DNA from 3 places in the Brevibacillus sp. NPDC003359 genome. Region 1 is predicted to be linked to each of the others. Evidence: riboswitches for the same ligand, from Rfam matches in the RefSeq annotation. Region 1 holds a riboswitch; each other region holds the start of a gene.
The links. A riboswitch is a leader RNA that binds a small molecule or an ion and turns the genes downstream of it on or off. The one in region 1 is predicted to bind S-adenosylmethionine.
Positions count from the first base shown of each region.

Region 2: it holds a riboswitch for S-adenosylmethionine, as region 1 does, so the genes downstream of both, metK (methionine adenosyltransferase) here and metH (methionine synthase) in region 1, are expected to answer to the same signal.
Region 3: it holds a riboswitch for S-adenosylmethionine, as region 1 does, so the genes downstream of both, ACFYU8_RS08180 (aminotransferase class I/II-fold pyridoxal phosphate-dependent enzyme) here and metH (methionine synthase) in region 1, are expected to answer to the same signal.

Region 1 is NZ_JBIAOR010000001.1:72,275-79,694, forward strand. Features, by position in the region: gene ACFYU8_RS00180 (sigma-70 family RNA polymerase sigma factor) at 1-217, shown strand, start outside; gene ACFYU8_RS00185 (YcdB/YcdC domain-containing protein) at 208-2,436, shown strand; gene ACFYU8_RS00190 (YjcZ family sporulation protein) at 2,504-2,611, opposite strand; SAM riboswitch class I at 2,825-2,926, shown strand; gene metH (methionine synthase) at 3,043-6,489, shown strand; gene ACFYU8_RS00200 (bifunctional homocysteine S-methyltransferase/methylenetetrahydrofolate reductase) at 6,524-7,420, shown strand, end outside.
Region 2 is NZ_JBIAOR010000005.1:79,211-86,630, reverse strand. Features, by position in the region: gene ACFYU8_RS16135 (S8 family peptidase) at 1-2,269, shown strand, start outside; SAM riboswitch class I at 2,331-2,432, shown strand; gene metK (methionine adenosyltransferase) at 2,567-3,772, shown strand; gene ACFYU8_RS16125 (polysaccharide deacetylase family protein) at 3,924-4,940, shown strand; gene ACFYU8_RS16120 (sensor histidine kinase) at 4,937-6,079, shown strand; gene ACFYU8_RS16115 (response regulator) at 6,113-6,820, shown strand; gene ACFYU8_RS16110 (glycosyltransferase family A protein) at 6,891-7,256, shown strand; gene ACFYU8_RS16105 (ATP-dependent helicase ComFA) at 7,406-7,420, shown strand, end outside.
Region 3 is NZ_JBIAOR010000001.1:1,752,047-1,759,466, forward strand. Features, by position in the region: gene ACFYU8_RS08160 (DinB family protein) at 1-474, shown strand, start outside; gene ACFYU8_RS08165 (PhoH family protein) at 809-2,143, opposite strand; gene ACFYU8_RS08170 (YhcN/YlaJ family sporulation lipoprotein) at 2,346-2,951, shown strand; gene ACFYU8_RS08175 (trans-sulfuration enzyme family protein) at 2,975-4,162, opposite strand; gene ACFYU8_RS08180 (aminotransferase class I/II-fold pyridoxal phosphate-dependent enzyme) at 4,159-5,322, opposite strand; SAM riboswitch class I at 5,417-5,536, opposite strand; gene ACFYU8_RS08185 (pyridoxamine 5'-phosphate oxidase family protein) at 5,611-6,069, opposite strand; gene ACFYU8_RS08190 (DUF5665 domain-containing protein) at 6,207-6,548, shown strand; gene ACFYU8_RS08195 (hypothetical protein) at 6,558-7,420, opposite strand, start outside.

The DNA of each region.
Region 1 (7,420 bases):
CATCGGACGAATGAGCAAGGTACAAGTAGCGGAGCAGGTGATGAAGCTCTCGCCGCTGTACCGAAAAGTCATGGTACTCCATTATTATGAAGATTTGTCGATAAAAGAGATTGCGCAAGTGTTGGATATTTCAGAAGATGCCGTACGAACCCAATTGTCCCGGGCCCGAAAACATTTTAAGGCATTGTGTGAAAAGGAGGGATTGGAATGGATGTAGATAAGCAAATGCGAGAAGCGGTACGGAATGGGAGTCAAGAATCTATAGAAGAAGTGAGGTTTACAAAAGAGATGGAATTACGGATCAGGGGTGCGATTGCACAGAATAAACACAAGAACCGAAACAGAATATTCATGGCAGGATCTCTAGCAGCTTGCTTGGCGGTAACAGCTGTGGGCATGCACCAACAAGGCTGGTTTCCACAGATGCCGAGCGGAAAAAATTTAGCGAATGCGGTCGCGACGACTGCAACGAATAAAAAGAATACAGAGGCAAAGCAGAACAGCGTAAAGGTGTCGCCGGAAGAGGCTATTTTGCCGTTGAAAAAGGCGATCCCAGCCATAAGCAAGACAACAATAAGAGTGGATAGCACGAGCCATGGGATCAGTGATATAACCTTAATGGAAGGAAACAATGTACGTGCCAGTGTCGCTTATGATATCCAGACTGGAAAAATTGAGAGCTTTATGATCAATGGAGAAAGGCCAGATTACCCAGAGAATTGGGACGAGACGTCCGTAAAAATGCCAGCAGCCAAAACTGCCGAGAGTGTAGCGAACGCATTTCTACAAAGTTTCTTGGGGGAAGAGAGCAAGTCCTATCAGCATCTGGGCACTGAGACCTATGTGAATGAGTTTAGGGAAGAAAGCATATGGCTGAGCGTGAGCTATCAACGAATGGAAAATGGCAAGCCTGTTCCTTACGACATCCTATCTGTACGAATCAATTCGAAAGAGCAAGTCTCGTTTTTCGGGCGATTGAACAAGAGCGAACAAGCTTTTTTCACCAAGCTGACAGATGCCATGCCCGATTTGAATCCTTCGCTTCTTCTTTTTGATAAAGAGAAGAGCCGCGATGGCATGTCAATAGCGGTCGGAAACGTGAATAAGGAGGGACATCAGGCTTCCCTTCAGATAGTTGGCAATGGCCAAGCCTTGGAATCCTATTCAATCGAGGAGAAGGATGAAAAGGAAGAGCCGAGCTGGAAGCAAGCAAAAGGAGCAAAAGCTGTGGAGCAAGAGCGACAGTTCCTGAACAAGCTGCTCGGGGCTGATAGCGAGAACTATCGTTTAGAGGATGAGAGCAAGCCAGGTGTGTACCAGCGTTATCATAACGGACTGCCAGTGCTATCGGATCAGATACGCATGACAACAGATGAATCTGATCTCCTTCGCTTTTTCAGGAAGGAGCCCGATACATTCGACCCTTCGCAGTACCCAGATGTGTCAACAGCGGTTTCTGAAGAAGTCGCCATCCAAGAGCTGAGTGAGCATATGAAGCTTCGATACGTGCAGAATCCGAGAATACGGCCAGAATCAAAACAAGGAGAGAAGTGGCAGCCCATTCTGGAGTACACGCCAGCTGTTTCCTTCATGCAAAGAGGACGTGAAGATGGTACGGAGTGGCATATCGACGCGACCAGTGGCAAGATTGTGTATGGAACGGGAGATAACGGGCTTGCCTATGATCAGCTGAATACGAAGAAAGCACATCCGATCGAATCTCCGAAAGAATACGTCAAGGTTCGCTCCAAGGATGAGGCAAAAGCACTGCTGCAAGCGGAGTTCGGCGTACAGGTAGAAGGCTTGACCTACAGAGAGAGTGTACGTGAGCGCGATGGACGCAAGGAATACGTCTGGTATGATAAAAATGACAAGTATATCGACGTAGAAGTTATAGCAGAAACAGGCAGTGTCGTCGGGCTGGGAACACCGCGTTCCGATACAGCAGTGACAGTCAAACGCCAGCAAGCGGAAGAGGCTGCATTCGCCTTTCTGCATAAATACGTCGATCCAGGTGTAAAAGAAGTGCAATTGGCACAAGTTATACAGCCAGGCGAAGCGAATCCTGTGTCAACGGGCGAATGGGAATTCAGATTTTTCATGAGCAAGGATGGCATTCCTGTACAGGATCGCGAGCAAAAAGCGGCTTATTCGGTAACGGTCGATCCGTCTACGGGCAAAGTGACAAAGTTTGATAACTACAGAGAGACGCACGAGTTGGTGGAGCTTCCAGCATCCGACAAGATCATCTCGAAAGACAAGGCTGTTGAGGAGTATTTACGCGTCATGCCTTTGAAGCTGGTCTATTTGATGAAAGATGTGGATGGGCAAAAATTACCTCAACCAAAGCTGGCGTATGTGCCGTGGAGTGAGGAAAAGCTTGCGAACAAATTTATGGCCCTTGATGCAGTGACAGGCAAAATCATCGCCGATTAACAAGAAAAAAAGGCTATCCCGCAGCCATTTCTGATGGCATTTGGGATAGCCTTTTTTAAACACTTATCTAACATTCGTCACACGAACACCCGATAATTACCAACAGGATAAACAGCACGAGCACGATTGCGAAGCATTCACCGAAGAATCCGCTTCCGCAGAATGATGTACTCATCTTTGTTTCCCCTCCTTTCCGTTATACTCCAGTCTATACACGAATGCCGTTATTGGACTGGGCGGATGCCCAGCTTAGGCAAAAATGGGCGCGAAAGAGAAGAGGCTCAGTAAAAAATAGACAATTCACAATTGACGGGGAGACAAAGGGGGTGTTAAGATACTTGCAAACATTCAAGACATTTCGCAAAACAACTAAATGACAAGTGTACGACTCTTATCCAGAGAGGCAGAGGGACTGGCCTGATGAAGCCTCGGCAACCGGTAAAAATCCGGTGCCAATTCCAGCAAAGCTACGTGCTTTGAAAGATAAGGGGAGGTCTCAGGCGTTTTCGTCTCTGCTGACAAATCCTCTTCTTTCAAAGAAGAGGATTTTTTTATTTACCCAACTATAAAGAATAAGCCGATGCAAGGGAGAAAAGGGGCACGTCAATGAAACCAACTTTTCGCGAACAGCTTTCCCGGAAAATTCTGATTCTGGATGGTGCAATGGGCACCATGCTTCAACAGGCGAATCTGACTGCTGATGATTTCGGTGGTGAGGCCTATGATGGCTGCAATGAACTACTGAACTTGACCAGACCAGATGTGATCCGTTCGATTCACGAGAAATATTTGGAGGCGGGCGCAGACATTGTCGAGACCAATACGTTTGGTGCTGCTTCCATCGTTTTGGCCGAGTACGATGTGGCCGAGAAAGATCTTGAGATTAATATAGCGGCAGCCCGCTTGGCCAGAGAAGCGGTGGATGCCTATTCCACAGAGGAGTGGCCGCGTTTTGTAGCAGGGGCAATGGGACCTACGACTAAAACCCTTGCGTTGACAGGTGGCGTCACTTTCGAAGAACTGGTCGAGGCGTATTATCGTCAGGCAAAAGGTCTGATTCTCGGCGGCTCCGATGTTCTTCTTTTGGAAACCTCGCAAGATACGTTGAACGTCAAGGCTGGCGGAATCGGGATTCGCAAAGCTTTTGCAGAGCTTGGACAGGAGCTCCCAGTGATGTTGTCAGGTACGATTGAGCCGATGGGCACGACGCTGGCGGGCCAAAACATTGAGGCGTTTTACATCTCCTTGGAGCATATAAAGCCAGTCTCCATTGGTCTGAACTGTGCGACAGGTCCAGAGTTCATGCGTGATCACCTACGGACGTTGTCAGGAATTGCCCAATGTGCAGTCAGCTGTTATCCGAACGCAGGCTTGCCCGACGAGAACGGCCATTACCATGAAACGCCACAAGGACTGGCCTCGAAAATACGGGCCTTCGCTGAACAGGGCTGGATCAACGTCGCTGGCGGTTGCTGTGGAACAACACCTGACCATATTCAAGCGATGGCAGAAGCGTTGAAAGACTGCAAGCCGCGCGGTGAAGATGTAGAACCGCTGAGTGCGGTCTCCGGGATTGAAGTCGTTTACGTCGAAGATGACAATCGTCCTCTGCTAGTAGGCGAGCGGACCAATGTCATCGGCTCCAAAAAGTTCCGTGATCTGATTGCAGCTGGTCACTATGAAGAAGCATCTGATATTGCCCGGGCCCAAGTGAAGCGCGGCGCACATGTCATCGATATATGCTTGGCTGACCCTGATCGTGATGAATACGAAGATATGGAAAAATTCCTACAGTTCATCGTGAAAAAAGTAAAAGCACCCCTCATGATCGACTCGACAGATGCCAAAGTCATGGAGCTGGGACTTCGCTATTCGCAAGGGAAGGCCATTCTCAACTCGATCAACCTGGAAGACGGGTTGGAGCGTTTTGAGGAGGTTGTGCCGCTTATTCACAAATTCGGTGCCGCCGTTGTCGTCGGAACGATCGAGGAAGCGGGGATGGCTGTCACTCGCGAGAAGAAGCTAGAGGTCGCCCAGCGCTCGTACGACATTCTCGTCAACCAATACGGCGTGAAGCCACAGGATATTATTTTCGACCCACTCGTCTTTCCAGTAGGGACTGGGGATGAACAATACATCGGCTCTGCAAAAGAGACCGTAGAAGGAATTCGCTTGATTAAACAAGCCTTGCCAGCGTGTAAGACGATTTTAGGTGTGAGCAATGTGTCCTTCGGTTTGCCTGCTGCGGGTAGGGAAGTGCTGAATGCGGTCTTCTTGTACCACACGACTCTCGCAGGGCTTGATTACGCCATCGTCAACACGGAAAAGCTGGAGCGCTACGCTTCGATTCCAGAAGACGAGAGAAAGCTGGCAGAAGCCCTTCTATTCGAAACAACGGATGAGACATTGGCAGCCTTCACCGAATTTTATCGCCAAAAGAAAAAGGAAGTCAGTGTGGAAGTCTCCTCGCTAACTCTCGAAGAGCGCTTGTCCCGTTATGTAGTCGAAGGCTCCAAGGATGGTCTGGTGGAAGACCTGAAGCTGGCTTTGGATAAATACACACCACTCGAGATCATCAACGGTCCGTTGATGGCTGGGATGGAAGAGGTAGGTCGCCTGTTCAACGGCAACCAGCTGATCGTGGCAGAAGTATTGCAGAGCGCGGAAGTCATGAAGGCATCCGTATCGTTTCTGGAGCCATTCATGGAAAAAAACGATGCTGCCGCGAAAGGCAAAATCTTGCTAGCGACCGTCAAAGGCGATGTGCACGACATCGGAAAAAACCTCGTGGAAATTATTTTGTCAAACAACGGCTACAATGTCGTTAACCTGGGGATCAAGGTACCACCAGAGCAACTGATTGCCGCATGCAGAGAAGAAAAGCCGGATGCCATCGGTCTGTCTGGACTATTGGTAAAATCCGCGCAGCAAATGGTTATTACTGCACAAGACCTGCGTGTTGCAGGCATCGATGTTCCGATGATGGTTGGCGGTGCAGCGTTGACGCGCAAGTTCACATCGAACCGGATCGCACCGGAATACCGCGGAATTGTTTTATACGCAAAAGATGCCATGGATGGTTTAGATCTCGTGAATCGTCTGCAAAACCCGGCAGAACGTGATCGCTTGGTAGAGGAACAGCAGCATCTGCAAGAAGCAGTCGCAACGGCTCAGCCTGTTGTCGAGGAGAAAAAAGCACCTGTGCCAGCTCGCTCAGCCATCAGCAGAACCGTTCCGATCCATCTGCCGCCAGATTGTGATCGCCATGTCCTGCGACAATACCCGATCAGCCACCTGCAGCCGTATTTGAACCTGCGGATGCTCCTCGGAAAGCACCTCGGTGTTCGCGGAAATGTAGATAGATTGATAGAGGCAGGCGACGAGAAGGTACTGGAACTGTACGGCATTGTGGAAGAGCTAATAAATGAAGCGAAGGAAAAAGGAACCATTACGACACACGGTGTGTATCAGTTCTTCCCGGCCCAGTCAGAGGGCAACGATATTTTGGTCTATGATCCAAAAGATCACAGCAAGCTGATCGAGCGCTTTTCGTTCCCGCGTCAGCTGGAAGAACCTCATCTCTGCCTGTCCGACTTCCTGCGACCAGTGGAGAGCAAGGAAATGGATTATGTCGGATTCCTAACCGTAACGGCTGGGGGAGGGATTCGCGAAAAATCTACGGAGCTAAAAGAGCGTGGTGACTACTTGCGCTCTCATGTCCTCCAAGCCTTGGCATTGGAGTTGGCTGAGGCATTTGCTGAGCGAATTCACCACGTCATGCGCGACGTGTGGGGCATACCGGACCCGGTTGAGATGACGATGCTCGAGCGCTTCGGTGCCAGATATCAGGGCATTCGTGTATCTTTCGGTTACCCTGCTTGCCCGAACCTGGAGGATCAGGCGCAGTTGTTCCGTCTGTTGCGTCCAGAGGATATCGGTGTTCAGTTGACAGAGGGCTTCATGATGGAGCCAGAAGCTTCCGTATCGGCGATGGTATTTGCTCACCCCGAAGCGAGGTATTTCAATGCAGGTCCATCTATTTTCGAAGTCTAGATGATAAATGAAATATAGGAGAGAAGGGATTGAGTTGACGACGAGCAAGAAAGATTTACGAGCCTATTTGAAAGATCACCTGCTAGTCGGAGATGGAGCGATGGCGACCCAGCTGCACGGGCTGGGCGTCCCGGTTGGCGTCAGCTTTGAGGAACTGTGTTTGTCCAACCCGCGTTTGGTGCATGACGTACATACGTCTTACTATCAGGCCGGTGCACGTTTCTTAGAGACAAATACGTATTCTGCCAACCGAGATGCGTTGAGTCGTTACGGTTTGGAGCATAAGGTAGCGCGGATTAACCGACTCGCAGTCGCCATTGCACGGGAAGCTGCACAGGATGACGCGTATGTAGCTGGGAGCATCGGATCGATATTGGCTGGACGGGTGAAGAAAAAGGTTTTGGATGAATACCGTGACCAGTATGAGGAACAGGCTATTGCGCTGCTGCATGCGGGGGTAGATGGACTGATTCTGGAGACGTTCCTGGACTTGGAAGAGCTGCTCCTGGCGATTGAAGTAATCCGTCCGCTCACAGATGTACCTGTAATCGCGCAGTTAGCCACATTGGAAGTAGGGCGCACACGTGATGGCTACGCGTTGACAGACGCTTTCTCCGAGCTGAAAGCCGCAGGCGTTGACGTGATCGGATTAAACTGCCGCCTTGGTCCGGCTGAATTACTTCGCTCGTTTGAAAATACAGTGATTCCAGAAGATGCACTGTTATCCGTATTCCCGAATGCGGGGCGTCTGGGAATGACGGACGGAGAATACGCTTTTAAATCATCACCTGAATATTTTGGACAGAGTGCGCTTCGCTTGCGTGAGCAGGGGGTACGGTTAATTGGCGGATGCTGCGGAACCACACCCGCACACGTGAAGGCGATTGCGGATGCACTTGAGTCACTTGAGCCGCAAGCGCGTGTGAACCCG
Region 2 (7,420 bases), on a different contig from region 1:
AGAAGTAACTGGTGTACTGGCTGCTAGCGGGAATAACAGTATTGGTGTATCCGGTGTCTTGTGGAATGCCAAGATTTTGCCGATTAAAGTCTTGGCCAAAAATGGAGATACTACGGTGCAGACTCTTGCTAAGGGTATCAATACTGCTTTGGATCGTGGTGCCAAAGTCATCATGATGTCTCTCAGCAGTATGGCCTACTCCAAGGAATTGGCGAGTGCTGTTCAACGAGCGGAAAGAAGCGGAGCTGTTCTTATTGCCGCAAGTGGCAATGAGAGCAGCCGTGTAGCATATCCAGCAGCATATCCCACGGTGATTGCTGTAGGCGCTGTAAGGGGTAACAATGAAGTGATTTACCAGAGCAATACAGGGCCTGAGCTGAACCTGGTAGCGCCTGGTTTCAATGTCTATACGACCAAGCTCGGGGGAAAATACGGTTCTTTTAGCGGAACTTCAGCAGCAGCGCCTCAAGTAGCTGGCGCAGCAGCGCTCATACTCGCCCGTTATCCCAAACTCAGCCCATTAGATGTGAGGCAATTGCTTTATCAAACAGCTACTGATTTGGGGGAAAAGGGATGGGACCGGAAAACGGGCTACGGTTTGCTAAATGTCGACAAGGCCGTTCGATCGGCTCTATCATACGACTTTTTAGAGCCGAATAATCAGACGTATTCAGCCAAAGCGTTTCCGATCGAGTCACAGATACGTGGGAATTTAGGGCCAAAAGACACGATAGACTGGTTGAAGATGGACATCCCTTACGATGGGAAGGTCAGCTTTACAGCGTCAGTGACTTCCGGTATTTCTTCAGCGATGGCAGCTACCTTTTACCCAGAGAATCGTCCGCCGATTACGCAGTACTTCGGGAATGGGGATACATTTACAGTCCCTGTCAAGGCGGGAACTATGAATATCCGCTTAATGCGTAACGGAGGGGTCAACAATGCGTTTACCTACCTGTTGACGAGCAAGTTTACCATCAATCCGGACCGTAACGAACCGAACGATACACAAGAGACGGCAAGGCCGCTCGTAGGTAACCAAATCAGTGTAACAGGTAATTTTCACGATGAAGGGGATCAGGATTGGTTCTCCTACTATGTTCGTGAATACGGACATTTGGATGTCTCTGTTAGCCCTGATAACAAGCGTGTCGATCTGTTGCTGGGTATTGGTAAACAAGAGCCTGGGAAAAATACGGTTGTCTGGGACCCTAACTACGATAATGGAACGAAAGACAATCCGACAGAGCGTGTCAAAAAAGAAGTTTCGCCGGGCAAGTATTACATTCGTGTGAGTGAGTACAATCGCAATGCGGTGAATGGCGAATATCAGCTGGATCTGGGATACACGCCCGTAAAAAAAGATTTTAATGAGCCGAATGACACCTATCAACAAGCGTCTCCGCTAAGCGGTGGGACAGTGATGTCAGGCACAATGCCAACGGCTACTGATTCCGACTGGTTCCAATTTACTGTGAATAGTGAATCGTATGTGACGTTCCGAGCGCCGTACATTCCTGTCGATAGCGGTTTTCGTTTCGCGCTCTATAGCGATCGAAACATGAACTATGCAATTGCTTCGACGAATGAGGTAGCGGAGCTGTCTAACCGAGGAAACGATATTATCGGTTTGCGTTTGCAACCAGGAAAATATTATGTGCGCCTCAATAGCGGTACTGCGTTCAAATATGAATCGTACCGACTCACGGTGACGCAACAGAAATTGATAGCGGGCTATCGCGATATTTCGGATCACTGGGCGCGCTCGGAGATCGTCAGACTGAATTCTCATGGTATCGTAAATGGGTTCAATGACGCGACGTTCAAGCCCAATCAGGCTGTGACCCGAGCAGAGTTTGCGACGATGCTGCTTAAATCGATGCGTGCGACCGGTTCCAAGGTAGCGACTACCTATACAGGAAAAACGACCTTCCGGGATATGCCAAAAAGGCACTGGGCGTATAACAATCTAGGTGTAGCCTATCAATTAGGTATTTTGAAAGGGTACCCGAAGAATGAAATGAAGCCGGATCAGCCGATATCGCGTGCAGAGATGGCGGTAATGATCGCGCGGGCACGTAATGTTTTGCTGTATAACCGCGGTACCACGAATTATCAGGATGTGCCGACAAGCCATTGGGCTTCTCCGGCCATTGAGGCTTTGACATCTAGAAATTGGCTAAGTGGGTACGGTTCTTCCTTTAAACCGAACGGAAGGGCAACTCGCGCCGAGGTTGTTGTCGTAATTTCTAAATCTTACCAACTATAAGTAAAATTTTTCCTATTGACATCTCTGAAAAAAACAATTATTCTATTAACCGTAATGGATACTCTTATCCAGAGCAGGCGGAGGGACTGGCCCTATGAAGCTCGGCAACCGATCTTGAGCGGTGCTAACCAGCAGAACGGACATCTGTTCTGGCCGATAAGAGGATGAAGGAAGCAAAAAACGCTCAAACCTTTTCCTCCTAAAAAGATGGAAAAGGTTTTTTATTTGCGTTTACGTAGATAAAATCCTAACTCGGCTACCACACTATTTGTATGAGGTCAAAGGAGGTATTTTCTCATGGCTTTGCAAAAAGGTCGTCGTCTGTTTACATCCGAATCTGTAACCGAAGGACATCCGGATAAAATTTGTGACCAAATTTCTGACTCCATTTTGGATGCGATCCTGTCCAAAGATCCAAACGCTCGCGTAGCTTGCGAAACTTCCGTAACTACTGGTTTGGTTCTCGTAGCAGGTGAAATCACTACAAACACGTATGTGGACATCCAAAAGCTCGTTCGTGAAACCATTCGTGAAATCGGTTATGACCGTGCGAAATTCGGTTTTGACGCTGACACTTGCGGTGTTATTACTGCAATTGGCGAGCAGTCCGCTGACATTGCACTTGGTGTAGACCAAGCATTGGAAGCACGCGAAGGCAAAATGACTGACGCTGAGATCGAAGCAATTGGTGCTGGTGACCAAGGTTTGATGTTTGGTTTTGCTTGCAATGAAACACCTGAGCTGATGCCACTTCCGATCAGCATGTCTCACCAATTGGCTCGTCGTCTGACTGAAGTACGTAAAAACGGAACACTTGCTTACCTCCGTCCTGACGGAAAAACACAAGTGACCGTTGAGTACGATGGCGACAAACCAGTTCGTATCGACACGATCGTTATTTCTACCCAACACGCTCCTGAAACGACTTTGGAGCAAATCAAGCAAGATCTGGTTGAACACGTAATCAAACCAGTTGTTCCAGCTGAATTGTTGGACGCTGAGACTAAATACTTCATCAACCCAACTGGCCGTTTCGTAATTGGCGGACCACAAGGGGATGCTGGCTTGACTGGCCGCAAAATCATCGTAGATACTTACGGCGGTTATGCTCGTCATGGCGGCGGTGCGTTCTCCGGTAAAGATCCAACTAAAGTTGACCGTTCCGGTGCTTACGCAGCTCGTTATGTAGCGAAAAACATCGTGGCTGCTGGCCTCGCAGACAAATGCGAAGTGCAAGTTGCTTACGCTATTGGTGTAGCACAACCAGTTTCCATCGCAGTAGATACATTCGGTACTGGTACCATTTCCGAAGAAGCTCTGGTGCAATTGGTTCGCGAACACTTTGACCTGCGTCCAGCTGGTATCATCAAGCAGCTTGACCTGCGTCGTCCTATCTACAAACAAACAGCTGCATATGGCCACTTCGGACGCAATGACCTGAATGTTCCTTGGGAGCAAACAGACAAGGCAGAAATTCTGAAGCAAGAGGCTGCTCAACTGTAATATTCATGAATGACATAAAAAGAGCCTGGTGTTGCTACTGGGCTCTTTTTCATTTTAGGAGCAAAGTCATCCAATTATTGGGTCAATTGTTGCACAGGAATTTGTAGGACTGTGTCGAATCTCCTAGTGAGGAAGTAGAGGAGGGGTTTTTTTGCCGAACAGAAGGCTCTTCCTGATCGTGTTTCTTACTTTTTTGTTTTTTGCAGTGGCTATTGGGTTGTTAGGCGAATCTTTTCTGGAAAAAAAGAATAAACAAGAAGTGCAACCTTTTCCCCAAGTAGATACGTCTATAAGCATAAGTGAGACAAAAAATGCTGAGCCAAACGTCACACCAACTGAAGAAGCAGCGGTTCAAACGAAAAAGTGGTATAACAATCAGGTTGTGGTTTTGACATACCATCATGTCACGGATCAATCGAATCAGCGGTATGTCATAGCTCCTGATCAATTTGCCCGACATATGAAATTTTTGCATGATAACGACCTGAATCCGATTTCGTTGGAGGAGTTCCTTCGATTTATGGAGACGGGTACCTTACCGACTGAGAATGCTGTTTTGATTACGTTTGACGATGGGTATGAGAGTTACTACACAGAAGCATTTCCGATCTTACGTACATACGGCTACCCTTCGGTGAACTTCGCGATTGCGGGGCGCTTAAGAGATGTAGCTGACCGAAAACGGGAGAATATGACGCCACCACTTACGCGTCAACAGGTTAACGAAATGATTCATACGGGACTGGTTACGATCGGGTCCCACACGTATAGTCTGCATGAAGAGGAAGAACGAAATGAGTGGGGCGATCTTGGCCCAGAGACAGCTCCGGTCTATTTGAAGGACTTGCAGCGTTTAGAGGACGAGAAAGAGTACAAGGACCGCCTCTATGTGGATTTCAGTATATCTCGCGTCGGTTTAAGCGAATGGATGAAACAAGAGGTCGAGGCTATCTCGTTGCCGTTTGGCTTCACAAGTCCAATCGTACTGGAGACAGCTCGTCAAGCTGGCTACCGCTATGTATTTACATCCAATCGTGGATTCGTAAAACAAGGAACAGATCCGTTTGCCATTCCACGCAATGACATGGGACTGCGAGATGTAGAAGAAGAGCACCTCCAACAGTTGTTCACGAAAGCTAAAAATGAGTTTGAAGGAGAGCAATCATGAACAAAGCGATAGACATCAGCGTGCTGGACGGGGTGATCAAGCGAACGATTGAAACTGTAGAAACGAGTAAAACCCAAATATTTGATATAGCTGAAAACGCCAGACAGCATGGCAACTCGTTGAAGTTTGATTTACATGAGCTTCGGCAAGAAATTTCCAAAGTGATTCAAAAAGTCGATGCGCTCGAACTCGCGTATCGCAAATCGCGCAACAAGCTCGTATTGGTCAGTCGTAATTTTCATATGTACACGGAGGAAGATATCCGGGTTGCTTATGAAGAGGCGAGCCGTATCCAGGTAGAACTGTCCATTTACCGCGAGCGAGAAAATAATTTGAAGCGCAGAAGAAATGATTTGGAGCGTCAACTGCGTACCTTGGAAGAAACCATTGTCCGTGCGGAGAAGTTGGTTTCTCAAATGGGCGTCGTGCTTGGTTACTTAACAGGTGACTTAAGTAAGATAGGCGAGGCGCTGGAATCGGCTAAGCAGCATCAGCTGATGGGCCTAAAGGTAATCCAGGCTCAAGAAGAAGAGCGCAAGCGTGTGGCACGCGAGATTCACGACGGTCCAGCTCAATCGATGGCGAATGTCGTGCTGCGCTCGGAAATTGTAGAGCGTATGTTGAAGAACGAGCGCATTTTGGAAGCGCAAATGGAACTGCACGAGCTGAAGGAAATGGTACGCTTGAGCTTGGCAGATGTTCGACGCATTATTTTTGATTTGCGTCCAATGGCATTAGATGACTTAGGGCTAGTACCTACCTTGCAAAAATATATTCAAACGTGCGAAGAGCGTATTCAGTCTTCCATTGATCTGGTAGTATTTGGTGTGGAGCCTCCTTTGCGCAGTTCAGTAAAGGCTGCGATCTTCCGTTTGGTTCAGGAATGTCTGAACAATGTGGAGAAGCACGCAGGCGCTTCGACGGTTCAAGTGAAGCTGGAATTTGTACAAGATTCGTTAAGTCTTGTCGTTAAAGACGATGGGGTCGGATTCGATCTGGAAAAACGCATGGCGAATGGCAACTCTTTTGGACTCTTGGGAATGCGTGAGCGTGTACAGCTCTTAGAAGGCAGTGTCGAGCTGCAATCCGCTCCGGGAGAGGGAACCAAGGTCATATTCCAAATACCGATAAAATTGTGACATGATACGTAAATAAGTACTGGGGGATGAACCATGGATAAGAGACAGCAAGAACTCCGCATCGTGATTGTGGATGACCATCAATTGTTTCGCGAAGGCGTAAAACGGATATTGGAAATGGAAGAAGATTTCAAGGTGGTCGGGGAAGGTGCGGACGGAGGAGAAGCCACTGTATTGGCGGAAGAGCACAAGCCGGACGTCTTGTTGATGGATATTAACATGCCAAACATAAATGGCGTCTCTGCTGCAGAAAATGTGATTTCTGTAAGCCCTTCTACTCGTGTGATTATGCTCTCGATTCATGATGATGAGGGGTATGTGTATCGTACCCTCCGCGCTGGAGCATCTGGCTACTTGCTGAAGGAAATGGGAACGTCAGACCTCGTTGACGCTGTACGTGTAGTGGCGTGCGGCGGTGCATACATACATCCAAAGGTGACGGGCAAGCTGATTGAAGAATTCCGTCGTCTGAGCGAGCAGGAAGGGACGGCAGAACGTAGCTTCTCCGTAGATGAATCGCAAGCCATCGATCCAAAAGTGATCGAATCGCTTACCCGTCGCGAGCGGGAAGTATTGCAACTGATGGCGGAAGGGAAAAGCAATCGTGCCATCGGGGAATTCTTGTTTATTAGTGAAAAGACGGTTAAAAATCACGTTAGTAGCATTTTGCAAAAGCTCAATGTCCAAGACCGGACACAGGCTGTTGTCATCTCCATTAAAAACGGCTGGGTGAAACTGTAGGAAGCGCTTCCTATTTGCACTCTGTTCAAGCCGTGCGGCATACCTTGGTATAGGAGGAGGTATGACCGTGATGGAAGAGCTGATTGTATGGCTTTTGGCAGCATTTGGCTGCTCCTCTTTGCTGGTAATGATCGCGGAGCGCTGGACTAATCGAACGGATAGCGCGAGCGAGCTCCCGCATGAGCATTATCGGTTACTGGTGCGCAATTCGGAACAGGTGCTGGAACGTGTAGTGAGGAGTCTGCTGTTTCGTTCGTATTGGAGTGGCAGACCTATCCGAATTACCTTGATAGATGATGGATCTGACGATGATACAAAACAGATGACAGCCGTCTTGAATCGTTATCCGTACAGCCATTGTTTGGGTGACGTACAGGAGGAAATGATGGCTGGAACCATCGTCATTGATCTGCGGGAGAAAAAAGAGGGAGCCTAAAAGTTTGTTCAGGGTAAATCTTGCGAGCTGTCGACAATAGATCGGCGGCTTTTTTATTTTTCTGCGGCCTGATTCGGGTTTCGAAATTTATTTGCCGGACCTGTCTGTCTTTTTGCACACTAAGGGCAAGAAGGCAGAGGAGTGAGCGTATGCGTGAGTATTTG
Region 3 (7,420 bases), 1.7 Mb from region 1:
CAGGACTTTTCTTTTGTATGGAATCAGTATGACTTGATTCGCGGAATGTTTTTGGCGAGATTAACGGAAATAACCGAGGAAGAAGCAGACGTGGTTCCAGATGGCTTTAAAAACAACATTCGCTGGAATATTGGTCATATTCTCCTGACACAGGATTACTTGCTCTTCGGACCAGAAGGAATGAAATGTCCTCCGTATTACGCAGCGATGTTCTCTCCAGGAACCAAGCCTGCTGATTGGCAAAAAGAAGGACCTTCCCTCGAGACCTTAGCTGCAGAGCTAAAAGAACAACATGTGCGTATTAAAGAAGAATTGCATTCCCGTTTGAATGATCCATTGCCAAAACCGTTTCAACTAGGAGACAAAGGCACTATGCATACTTATGGGGAAATGATGGTCTTCACTCTTTTCCATGAAGGAATGCACATCGGATGTATTTCGTCATTGCGAAATGCGATCGCAGCTGCTACATAAGGAAATCGAACAAAGACGCGGGTATTTTTAATCCGCGTTTTTCTTTTTACCTCCGAATCTGCAAAAAATGAAAACCGCTCCAATGAGGAGCGGTCCTTGTCGAGCCCGAATTGCTTATGGGGTTCTACCGGTTATTCTCTTTGGCTCTTCAACCTCCATCGTAGAGAAAAGTAGCTAAAGGAATCGGTTAATCTCCATACGACTTTCGTCGATTGCTTGATCATGATTATCCACGGATCTTCGCCTCCTGCAAGGCATTTCGCCGTTTACTTACATGAATCATCGGGCTCGACAGAAATAGTATGACCTCCTCGCTGTTTTTCATACATCCTCTTTACAATAAATCTGCGGCCAGCTGTGCGAGCACACTCCGTTCGCCTTTTTCCAGTCGGATATGTCCAGCTAGCTTTTGGTCTTTAAACACTTCTACCACGTAGGTTAGACCGTTGTTGTTCTCATCCAGGTACGGATGATCAATCTGCTCCGGATCACCCATTAGCACAATTTTCGAGCCATCCCCTACCCTCGTCAGAATCGTCTTCACTTCATGCTTTGTCAAGTTTTGCGCTTCATCAATGATAATAAATTGTTCAGGGATGGAGCGCCCTCGAATATACGTCAACGCTTCCACCTGCAAGCTACCCATGCCTGCCAAAATTTTATCCAAATCACCTGGGCGTTTTGTGTTGAATAGATATTCCAAATTATCATAAATCGGTTGCATCCACGGCCGAAGCTTTTCTTCTTTTTCGCCGGGCAAATAACCGATGTCTTTTCCAAGCGGAACGATAGGTCTTGCCACTAACAGTTTTTTGTATTTTTGCTGGTCCTCGATTTGCAGCAGGCCCGCTGCTAATGCCAGCAAGGTTTTTCCTGTACCAGCCTTACCGGTCATAGTTACTAAAGGGATATCATCTCGTAGCAGCAATTCGGTTGCCATCCGTTGCTGCACGTTACGGGCTCGGATGCCCCAAATCGGATCATCATCTGACACAAGCATTTCTAACATTTTTCCGTCCGGGTCGACTTTTCCAATCGCTGAAATAGATGGGTTACATTCGTCCTTCAGCACTAAAAATTGATGAGGGTAAAAGCGATAGCGTGGGAAACAGGATGCCAGCTGCAGCTTTCTTGTCGCATAGTAGGTCTTGATGATATCGGATGCTACCATCATCTTCTGATAACCCGGATAAATACTGGAGAACTCCCCCACAACTCGATCTGAAAGAAAATCCTCTGCGGAAATATTCAATGCATCAGCCTTGACTCTCATGAGAGCATCCTTGCTTACCAAAATGACTGGTCTTGGCTGCGGTTTTCCGTTTTCCTCCTCTTGTAAGTTTAGTGCGACCGCCAAAATGCGGTTGTCATTACTCATTTCCGTGAATTGTTTCTGAAGGCGGTGGAATGAGGAATGATTCAGTTCCACTCGAAACAACCCACCTGTTTCTAGGGTAATACCAGTGTGCAAATGCCCCAGCTCTCGAAAACTGTCAAAGAGCCGAGATACGTACCGAGCATTGCGGCCAATTTCATCCATGTACCGCTTTTTGGAATCGATTTCTTCCAATACGACAGCTGGTATGACTATTTCGTTGTCAGCGAATGAAAACATCGCCCTTGGATCTTGCAGGAGTACGTTGGTGTCCAGTACGTAGATTTTCTTCAAAATCTCGCCTCCTATTACCCTTCTTATATACCCTATGCAATTTTTGGAGGGATGCTCAAGTGCGGCGACGTGATGTACTACAGTCTATGTTCAGGTAGACAGAGATAGACGACCCATTGACAGAATGAAAATGGGCAGCCCAGAACAAAATACTTGTAACCCTGCCCTCCTCACGAAGGAAGGCAATACTGGGAAAGGGAGAATGCCTGTGAAACGGATCATGATCTGCTGCCTCGGTTTTAGCTTGTTGCTTACAGCATGCATGTCGGGCAATAATCCGCCGGCGAATCAGGCCGCAAAACAGCCCAAGCATGCCACTCATACTCAACGCGTTCAGCAAACAGTTCCTAAGCCTGCTTATAATCAATCTTCTCAAGCCACCGCTGATCGTCTGGTCCAACTGGCAACACGTGTGAAAAGGGTACACAGCGCGACTGCTGTAGTCTTGGGCAAATATGCCGCAGTCGGTATTACAGTTGATCCGAATCTGGATCGCCCAGAAGTCGGCGTCATTAAGTATACGGTTGCGGAAGCACTGAAAGAAGATCCTCAAGGAGCGAACGCTGTCGTAACCGCAGACCCTGCCGTCGTACAGCGGTTACGGGAGATGAGAGATGATATTCGTCGCGGTCATCCTGTTGCCGGCATTACGGAAGAGTTAGCGGATATCGTAGGTCGGATTATGCCGCAGCTGCCGCGTAGCGTGCAGCCTCGTGAAGAAACACCTTCTCAAGTAAAAGAAAAACGCATGCACAAAGAGCCGCAAGGACAAAACAAAATCAACGCAAATCGTACAGGAACACCTTAAAAGAAAAGAGGTATTCCCCGGATTTAAGCCCGGGAGAATACCTCTTTTTCTTTATTGACTAATGCTTCAGAAGGCAAATAATCCAATGCTTGCTTCAAATCTGCCACCAAGTCATCGAAATCCTCTAAACCAGCTGACAACCTGATCAAACCATCCGTAATTCCTCTTGCAGCTCTTTCCTCAGCAGGCATCGCTGCATGAGACATCGTAGCTGGGTACGAAAGAATCGTTTCCACTGCCCCGAGGCTAACGGCCACAATCGGCAATTTTACGCGATCAAATAACGCTTTCGCTCGCTCGCGGCTCCCTACATCAAAGGAAAGAACAGCCCCATGACCACTCGCTTGTTCTGTCTGAATCAGGTGACCGGGGTGATCCGCCAGTCCCGTATAGTAGACTCGGCTTACTTGTGGATGCGTAGACAACCAGTCAGCCAAGCTCGCGGCTGTCTTCGTGCTCACATCCAGACGGGCTTTCAATGTTTTGAGCCCACGCATCACGAGCCAGCAGTCCTGCACACCCAAAATCGCTCCCATGCCATTCTGGATAAAGTAGAGCTGCTCCCCTAACGCAGCCTCTCTCGTCACGGCAAGACCTGCCACGACGTCGCTATGACCTCCGATAAACTTCGTCGCGCTATGAATGACCACATCTGCTCCAAGTTCCAATGGACGCTGGTAATACGGGGTTAGGAACGTATTATCGACAATGACGAGCAAGCCATGCTCCTTCGCGATACGAGAAACCGCAGCAATATCTGTCACCTTCAAGGTGGGATTGGAAGGGGTCTCTAGGTAAACGCCTTTCGTCGCCGGTGTAATAGCTGCACGAACAGCTTCTGTCTCTGTCGCATCCACGAATGTAACGGAGATGCCCATTCTCGACAATACCTTGGTCAAAAACCGAAACGTACCTCCGTATACATCTTCCGCCACTACCACATGGTCTCCGGCTGAAAACAGCATGAACACGCTGGAAATAGCAGCCATGCCAGATGAGAATGCAAAACCCCGTGCACCTCCCTCCAGCGACGCAATGGCTTCCTCTAGAGCCTGCCTCGTCGGATTGCCTGATCTGGCATAATCGAAAGAACCTGGCTGATCGATATCAGCCTGATGAAACGTAGAAGCCTGATAAATGGGAACCGACGACGCACCTGTGAACGGGTCAATGCAAGTCGAACCGTGGAGGATCTTGGTTGCAAAATTCATCGTACACTCCCCCCTACGACCAAACTAGCATTCAATGCCTGAAACAAATCGGCTACGACATCATCTGGATGCTCGATGCCAACCGACAGTCGCAACAATCGATCACAAACACCGACATGCACTCTGACTTCTTGCGGGATATCGGCGTGAGTCTGCGTCGCCGGATACGTACACAATGACTCGACACCACCCAGACTTTCCGCAAAGGACACGATTTGCAGATTTTGCAGGAACAATCCCACCTGCTCTACATCGCGTACACGGAACGATACCATCCCACTATGCCCAGTCGCTTGATTCACCTGTATCTCATGCCCCGGATGCTCTGGCAGACCTGGATAAAATACCTCCGCCACTGCCGGATGCTCACGCAGCCCTTCCGCTACAATCAAGGCATTGGATTGATGACGCTCCATGCGCAATGCCAATGTTTTCATCCCGCGAACGAGAAGCCAGCAATCTTGTGGTCCAAGTACAGCACCGATTGAATTGTGCAAAAACCGGATTTTTTCCGACAACTCTTCCCCTTTTGTTACGATGAGTCCAGCCAGCACATCGTTATGTCCTGCCAAATACTTGGTTGCACTATGTAAGACGATATCTGCACCAAGCTCTAGTGGGCGTTGACAATACGGGGTTAAGAATGTGTTATCTACAATCGTAAGGAGCCCGTGTTGTTTCGCCAATTTCGTTACTGCTCGAATATCGGTAATCTGCATGAGCGGATTGGTTGGTGTCTCGACGAAGATGGCCTTTGTATCTGGGCGAATCGCATTTTTGAGTGCACCAATGTCACGCAAATCCACATACGAAAACGTAAGACCATAGCGAGAGAGCACTTGCTCGAACAAGCGATAGGTTCCTCCGTACAGATCGAGTGAAACGATTAGATGATCCCCTTGGGAAAACAAGCCCATGACGGTATGAACAGCAGCCATTCCTGAAGCGCAAGCGAAACCTGCATCTCCTGATTCCGCTTCAGTGATGGTCTCCTCCAGGATAGTGCGAGTAGGATTGGCTGTACGTGTATAATCATATCCAGTGCTCTGGCCCAAGGCAGGATGGCGATAAGCCGTTGCATAGTAAACAGGAAAGCTCACCGCCCCTGTTTTTTCGTCTCTGCCTACTCCCGCCTGAATCAACTTCGTTTCTAATTTCATATCTGTTTCTCTCCCTCCAATAGTGTTCGAGGGCATCAAAAAAGCCCCCTTTCCTCTGAAAGAAGGCTTTGTTTACGTCACCGTAAGCAAATCCTTCTCATCTTTCAGAGTTTGATAACTCTGCAGGAATTAGCACCATTATCTCCCTGTTAAAATACAGGTGATTGGTTGCCGGGCATCATCGGGCCAGTCCCTCCGCCGCTCTGGATAAGAAGATTGCTATTCAATTTGATTGACCCTAATACTAAAGGATCGGCAGGATTCTTGTCAACAATTTATTTCCACCCGTTAGTTTGCATCTTTTAAGGCAGTCATAACTTGATTGTCCAACTTCGCTGCCGCGTTTTTATCATATGTCTTTTCATATTGAGGTTCTACGGAAATACGGGAACCGTAAAACATAATATCACGAACGGCCTCAATTTTGATTTCCGCCATGGCTAGCTTGAGTGGAACACCCTCCAGTCGGTCTGTTTTGACGGTAGCACGACCATTAATGGCAAAAGAGGAGCCAGCACCGATCAAATGCAGGACAACTTGTGGTTCCTTTGCAATATTAGCCAAAATACGTGAGCGGTTATCCACGGCAAAACGAATCGTATCGGCGGTGACAGCATACGTCCAGGACAAGGAGCTGAGCGATGGTGCCCCTGACTCATGGTCTACTGTGCCCAAGGTAACAAAACGCTCCTTTTGCAAGAGCTTGTATAAATCTTCGGAAAGAGATTGGGAAACAGTTTCAGCCATTTCAAAGCCTCCTAACAAACGTTTTGTACGTTCATTGTACTCTTCGCATAGCCGATAGGCAAACCTTTCCTCTTCACCTTGATTCTGGTTGTCTTTTTCCCTAGACTGGTAGTAACGATACCGAATTGTGGAAGGGGATGGACAGCTTGTCACCTACAGATCGCCTCATGCAACAAATAGATCAAGTTCTTGAAGAGCTTCAGGAAGTTCGAAAGGTAAATGAGCGGATGCATAAAATTGCGATGTTCCTGGAGGATATCCGATTAGCAGATGTGATTCAAAATTACACAGCCCCGCGCAAGCTGCTCTGGATCAATTTCCTCGCAGGTCTTGCCCGGGGTCTGGGGTTGACGATTGGTACTGCTATCGTTTTAGCTTTCCTCGGCTCCCTCTTGACGCAATTTCTTTCGATCCCCATTCTGGGGGATTACATCAGACAATTGGTGGAGTACGTCGAGACTTACAAGCAGCGGCCTTAACGATAGAGACTAGTCTCTGTCTCCTTGATCGTTGTCATCGTCGTCATGATCATCATCGTGGTTGCCATGTTTTTTCCAATATCCATACGCGTTGCCGTTGGGATGCTTATCTTTATCTTTATCTTTATCTTTATCTTTATCTTTATCTTTATCTTTATCTTTATCTTTATCTTTCTGCTTCCCTTTTTCTTTTTCTTTTTTCTTTTTGTCATCATCATCGTCATCTGTTTTCTTCACAGGCTCGACAATAACTTTTGTGCTTAATGCGACGTCAGCTTTCTTGACCAGCTTATCGTTTTCATACAAGGCAAATTGAATCGATTTGGCGCTAAAGGAGTGATTCTTGTAAGACAATGTCAAAGAAAACTCACCTTTGTCATTCGGTTCAATTTCTTTTTTCTTCCCGTCAGGAGCGATTACAAACAATTTAGTATCGTCCTTTTTATTCCAGCCGCTTACTGTCCCCTTCACCTGAATGGACTTGGCTGCAGGATTGTTTACAGCAGTCGCCTTGATGGCATATGCGGTAGCTTGATCCTTGTCAGGAGCGTTCACGATTTCTACCTGAACGGACTCGGAATCAACCTTCTTGCCATTCTCGTAAACCTCGATCAAGGCTTTTTGATCTTTCGCTGCTTGTACGTCCTTTACTGAAACCGTAAAGCTGCCTACGCCATCCCACAGCTTCTTCACGTTTGCCTCTTTTTTCACACCATTATAGGTGACAGTTACTTTGTCTGCCCCCTGCTTGACAATTCCTTTAACTTTTAATTCCTTTTTCTTCGCATCCAAAACAGACATCGTATGGATGATCATTTCCTTATCTTCTTCTGCTTTCGGAACAATCTTTACCTTTTCGCTATCTACCAACT